One region of the Sporomusa sp. 246TCP1 genome, then DNA from elsewhere that is predicted to be linked to it. Evidence: riboswitches for the same ligand, from Rfam matches in the RefSeq annotation. Region 1 holds a riboswitch; the other holds the start of a gene.
The links. Region 1 has a riboswitch for cyclic di-GMP ahead of AC1ECB_RS00800 (tetratricopeptide repeat protein). Riboswitches for the same ligand answer to the same signal wherever they lie in the genome.

Region 1 (3,150 bases):
CTTATTAATTACGGATGCCACATCGGCTGAAATGGCTAAATTGATGGAAAATACTTATCGCGATGTCAATATTGCACTGGCAAACGAGGTTTGCAGAATAGCCTATGATTTGAATTTGGATGCGCTGGAAATCATTAAATTGGCAAACATGCATCCGCGTGTGAATCTACATCAACCGGGTCCGGGAGTCGGAGGACATTGTCTGGCAGTGGATCCATGGTTTATTGTTGAAAAATCCAACAATGCAGAATTAATACGGTTGAGTCGGGAAATAAATGATGCAATGCCGAATTTTGTTGTCGGATTAGTAAAAAAAATGCTGGATCAAGTAGTAAAACCTAAGATTACGGTATTGGGAGTTACTTACAAAGGCAATGTGGACGACATAAGAGAAAGTCCTGCTACTAAAGTCATCCGCGAACTTAAACAAGCAAATATTGATGTAGGTATATACGATCCATATGTAAAAAATTATGAATTTGAAGTGTCAAATCTGGAAGAAGCTTTCGTAGCATCTGATTTGATTTTGTTGTTAGCAGATCATAAAGAATTTAAATATCTTTCAGCTGATGAACTGGGGTTTCTTATGCGCAACAAGCAGTTATTTGACACTAGAAATTGCTTAAATCATAGTAAGTGGAAAGATGCCGGATTTAGTGTCAAGGTGCTCGGAAAAAACAATCAAAATAGCTGAACCGGCGAAGACGGGAGGAAGAATGTTACCACTATCCCATGTTGGATTTACGACTGCCGCAGTGAAAGTGCTGGAAACGGGTTTGCGGCTTCGGCAGATTGATTATCGAATCGTTATTGTCTCTTCGTTATTGCCGGATCTGATCGACAAATCCTTGTTTAAGTTGCTTGAAGGCAGTTATACATATGAGAGTCGTGCTTTTGGTCATTCTTTGGTTTTTTTAGGGTTTATTGGAATTCTCGCAGCTATGCAATGGCTTTGGAACAAAGAAACATGGCTATTTCCGGTTTGCATCGGGACATTGTTTCATGATGTGTTTGATGTGATGTGGATTCACCCAGGCATTTTCTACTGGCCATTTGAAGGTTGGCAGTTTTCCAAACCCATAGATGAAGCTTGGTTGGGAACAGTTCAATTGGGCTGGTATAAGATAAAACAAAGAGATCTATTTGATAACATCAGCGTGCTGATCCTGTTATACTTTTTTATGAAAGTTGCTCTGGGTGGCAAAATTTTTGAATTTGTTCGAAAAGGCAAGCTCTAGATCTCCTGTAAAGTAAATACAAATTGACAAGATATAGATTTGCCGGTAAAATATAACTAGATAATTTAAAAATTGGCATACCCGTTGAAAAGCGGTGACGCAAAGCCGTGGGTCTAACGGCCGTGGTGCCTATGACTGCCTGGTTGCTCTTACAAGTATTTATCAAGTATTTATTTGTGAGTGTTACCAGGCATATTCTTATTTTCCAGAAGAAAGGTTAACTTCCCCTGGATATTTTCTTTAAGTAATCTTTAATTTTGCTTCCTGGCTAGTATGGTATAATTATCCAGACGAAAGCAAGGAACTGTGTGATTAATACATCTTTTACATGAAAGATGAGGTGTAACATATTGAAAGATCGACGGTTTTGGCTGGCTGTTGTTTCGGCATGTATGGCCACACAGCCTAATACTGGTGAAGCGGCGGCAGCCATAGTACCTGATGCAGGTCGTGAATATTCTGTTCGTGTACATACTTCTGCGGCAGAGGAAGAGGCAGTTGTCTCTTTGTTTGACGATTACCGTTATGAGGAGGTTATAGAAACAGCTAATGCGGCATGGCCACGGTTAGAAGCTATGCCTGACAGAGTATTATACTGTGTGGCTGAATGTTATATTCGGACAGGACAGGTACGGTTAGCTAAAACCAGTTTTGAGTTACTTATCGCTCACAGTCCGCAAAATCATAGGTATCGCGCGGGTTTGGCTTATACATTACTGTATGCTGGTCAACTGGACAGGGGCATAGCTATGTATCGTCAGGTGCTGCTAGAAAATCAGGGAATGCTTGCAGGTGCAGCAGAAGACGCAGCGGCACTCCTGTCAATGGGCAATATAGGCGGTGGAAAAGCGTTATTTCAAATGGTCATAGATAGTAGTTCTGATAAGCAACACTATTCTCAATTGTATGAGAATAGCCTGCGTATGTATAGGCTGGCAGACGATGTCCCTGCAGTGCAGGCTCCATCAGCTACTGTTGCACAGACGGCTGTTTCTGCTGAAAATGAGCGGAAGTTGTTACATACTCAGGCTGTGGAAATGGCTCAAAATGGCCAATATCAGCAGTCCCTGGATATTATGGCTCGTCTTGTTAAGGCAGATGCGCAAGATAAATCGCTTCTTTTTGATTATGTCACTATTTTGCAACAGGCAGGTCAGAATGAACAGGCTATCAATGTATATAATCAGCAGTCTGGTACAGGTATGCCTTTTTCTGTGATTCGAAGCGTTAGTACCGCATATTTTCAGTTGCAAGAGTATGACAAGGCCCTGGCTGTGCTGCAACCGGCAATTTTTCGTGGCGAGAGGGACGCACTTTTGTGGGCTGGGGAAATGAACTTACGCTCTGGTAATACTATAGCCGCTCAGGCCTATTATGAGCGGCTATTATCCCTGAACCCAAACGATTATGAGGTGTATTTCAGCCGTGGGATGTTGAGTTTGCAGATAAAAGATTACAAACAAGCGGCCCGGGATTTAGAACGGGCGCGGAGACTGCTGCCAGAATGCCCGGACAAGGCTGATCGGTTGACTAAGTTGGAACATAATTTGGCCATTGCCTATATGAATAGCGGTCAAGACCAAAAGGCGGCTTCAATTTTAGTTAATTATACCAAAACCCTACCTGTCGAAGGTTCACTTGCCAGCGACTATATAATAGCACTTGGCAATAGCTCTCAGTATGAACTGGCAGTCCGGGAGGGAGAGCGGCTATGGCCTACTTATACAGATGTACCAATTTCCGGACTTAGGTCTCTGGCTGAAAGCTACCTTCGCCTTGGAAAACAGGGAGAAGCTTTGGCTGTATATCGCTATCTTGCCAGGCTGCAGCCGAGTGACAATGCTAGCCGGCGGATGTTGGCTTTCCAGTTAATGCTGAATGGCCGTACAGCAGAAGGACTTAGCTATTACGG
Region 2 (3,150 bases), 1.2 Mb from region 1:
CACAAGAAAACAAGGCAGATATTCCAGAAAATCATTTGGGGCTTGTTATTCGGCCTGTTGTCACAGTCGAAGAGGCCATGGCAATTTTGTTTGATGAAATTGAGGTTGCTAGCGCCTAGAACGTTATTATATCGGAAAAGTCGCGCTGAAACAGGTAAGCAATGTAGTACTATGCCTGGATAAGCGTGGTTTTTTTTATTAAGTGAGGAGAAATTACATGATTGACCGCGTTCCCCCCCAAAATGTTGAAGCTGAGCAGTCGGTACTGGGCGCTATGATGATTGAACGCGAAGCGATTTCGAAGGTATCCGAAATCATAAGACCAGAGGATTTTTACCGCGAGGCACATCGTCTGATTTATAATTCCATGATGGAGTTGTTTAATAAAAATGACGCTGTGGATTTGGTAACCGTTGTTGAGATATTGCGCCGGGATGAAAAGCTGGAGGCTGCCGGTGGCATTTCTTATGTATCCGCCCTGGCTAACAGTGTGCCGACCGCGGCAAATGTCATGTATCATGCCCGGATTGTCGAAGAAAAAGCACTGCTAAGGCAGCTTATTACTACTGCCACTTATGTAGCTGGTATGGGTTACGAAGCCAATGAAGAAGTGGCTGTCATCATGGATAAGGCGGAGAAGATGATTCTGGAAGTCTCCAAGCGCAAGGTTGGTCAGGAATTCGCGTCGATAAAAAATATTATATTTGATGTATTTGACAGGGTTTCTGAGCTGTATTCCTCTAAAGGTGGTATTACTGGTTTGGCAACAGGCTTTAAAGACCTGGACAAGCTGACATCAGGCTTGCAGCCTTCAGACCTTATCCTAATTGCTGCCCGTCCCAGTATGGGTAAAACGGCCTTTGTTCTTAATATTGCCCAGAACATTGCTATTAAGGAAAAACAAGCGGTAGCCTTTTTTAGTCTGGAAATGTCCAAAGAGCAGCTGGTACAGCGGATGCTCTGTTCGGAGGCTCCCATTGATGCCCAACGCCTCCGAATTGGAGAGCTTGAAAATAACGACTGGGATAAATTGGTGCGGGCTGCTGACCGTTTGGCGGCCGCCCCGATCTTTATTGATGATACTGCTGGCATTACCATTATGGAGATGCGCTCCAAAGCCCGCAGACTCAAAATTGAACATGATCTAAAGCTTATAATCATTGATTATCTCCAGCTTATGCAAGGTGGCACCGGCAGTTCACGCAGTGAAAACCGCCAACAGGAAATTTCTGAGATATCCCGATCGCTAAAGGCCTTAGCCCGAGAGCTCAAGGTGCCGGTTGTTGCCTTATCTCAGCTTAGCCGGGGCGTAGAATCCAGACAGGTAAAAAAACCAATGCTCAGTGATTTGCGCGAATCAGGTTCACTTGAGCAGGATGCTGACATTGTCGCCTTCCTTTATCGTGAAGATTACTATGAACCGGAAACGGAGAACAAGAACATTACCGATGTTATCATTGCCAAGCACCGGAATGGTCCTGTTGATAGTGTCCAGCTGTTTTTTCACAAGCAATTTACAAAATTTAGTGATTTCTCCAGATTGCCTGGTTAGTACATACCCTGTTATGTGGCTGTCTTAAATTGGAGAGTTATGGCTAAATATGTAGGATTCCGCGGTTTCAGAGCAGTAGTAAACTGATATGAGATAGTAGAATTTAGAGAATTAACAATAAAATAACAAAAAAATATATTTATGAACATAAATTCGACAGTAAATGATAAAGCGGCTGTTTTATAATGAAATAAAGATAAATATTTGGTAAATTTGTCGAAAGGCAAAGACACAAAGCTATGGGTCTAAGGACGAAGAGTCTATGATTGCCAAGCCGCCAACTAGCGTATGGTTGAATTAGAGACAGGCGTTAGTCTGTCTTCTTTGTTGCCCATTTTAAGCATAATTCAGACTGTATTACGAGCAGGTGTCTAATAAAATAAAAATGATAACAAGGAGTTGCTGGAGTGCTTGAGTCATGTTTTGATAGTGATGGCTGTGTTAACAATGAAGAGTTTGAAAAAATCGCAAGACAATATAATAAGGTGATCTTGCGATATCTCAAAACCTATTACTTGCCTGGTGGGGATTATCACGATCTGTATCAATGGGGCTTAATTGGCTTATATAAAGCTGTGCGCCATTTTGATGAGCAACGGGGAAAATCGTTTCGGATGATAGCAGAACTTACTATTAAAAATACAATCAAATCGGCTGTTACCATGTATAATCGCAAAAAGCATTGTTTTCTCAATGAAGCTGTATCGTTGCATGGGGTGCCAGAATCACCCGGTATAAGCCTGGAGGCGGTATTTATTGATACCAAGCAAACAGACCCAGCTGTTCTTATTATCGAAGAAGAAATGGTAGAACGAATTGAGGATGAGCTGGAACACAGTTTGTCCTGCATGGAAAAGCAGGTCATAGATCTATATATTGCAGGTTATAAGCAACGCGAAATCGCTAAAAAGCTGAATGTACAGGAAAAGGTTGTCGATAATGCGATCCAAAGAGTTCGCAGCAAAATGTCATTGAAGTTGAAGGACAGGGGTAACTATAGCAGGAAAACCGGGCAGCTTAGTAAGCTCGGGTAGCGATAAATCTTGTTTAGGTGGTAATGCTGTACCTGGAACAAAGTTTAAATTAGTAGCAAATAGGCAGGCACTTTTTCATCAAAAGTGTCTGCCTGTCTATCCGTAAGATATCTTTTATGGTTTGCTTTACAACGCCGCATTGCAGTACAATAATTTTAGTATACCGTACGCGGGATAGTAAAATTTGCGGGGAGGCTTTTGATTAATGAAAAAGGTTATTAACAATGCCGAGCAAGTAGTAGAGGAAATGTTGCAAGGGCTGGTTTTGGCTCATCCTCAGTATGTTAAACGGGTAGCAGGGTTTGATGTACTGGTGCGCACCAATTCACCAGTACAAGGTAAAGTGGGATTAGTTTCAGGCGGCGGCAGTGGACATGAGCCATCTCACGGCGGTTATGTAGGGCGCGGGATGTTGGATGGTGCGGTAGCTGGTGCTGTATTTACCTCGCCAACACCTGATCAAATATATGAGGCTGTTAAAGCCGTTGATGGCGGGAAAGGAGTATTGCTTGTCATCAAAAATTACACTGGTGACATTATGAATTTTGAAATGGCCGCCGAAAT

Region 2: it holds a riboswitch for cyclic di-GMP, as region 1 does, so the genes downstream of both, AC1ECB_RS23640 (sigma-70 family RNA polymerase sigma factor) here and AC1ECB_RS00800 (tetratricopeptide repeat protein) in region 1, are expected to answer to the same signal.

The regions. Positions count from the first base shown of each region.
Region 1 covers NZ_CM170492.1:163,158-166,307, forward strand. Annotated here, with positions in the region: gene AC1ECB_RS00790 (nucleotide sugar dehydrogenase) at 1-694, shown strand, start outside; gene AC1ECB_RS00795 (metal-dependent hydrolase) at 717-1,238, shown strand; cyclic di-GMP riboswitch class I at 1,303-1,389, shown strand; gene AC1ECB_RS00800 (tetratricopeptide repeat protein) at 1,589-3,150, shown strand, end outside.
Region 2 covers NZ_CM170492.1:4,975,832-4,978,981, reverse strand. Annotated here, with positions in the region: gene lonC (Lon family ATP-dependent protease) at 1-119, shown strand, start outside; gene dnaB (replicative DNA helicase) at 218-1,552, shown strand; cyclic di-GMP riboswitch class I at 1,749-1,834, shown strand; gene AC1ECB_RS23640 (sigma-70 family RNA polymerase sigma factor) at 1,960-2,586, shown strand; gene dhaK (dihydroxyacetone kinase subunit DhaK) at 2,792-3,150, shown strand, end outside.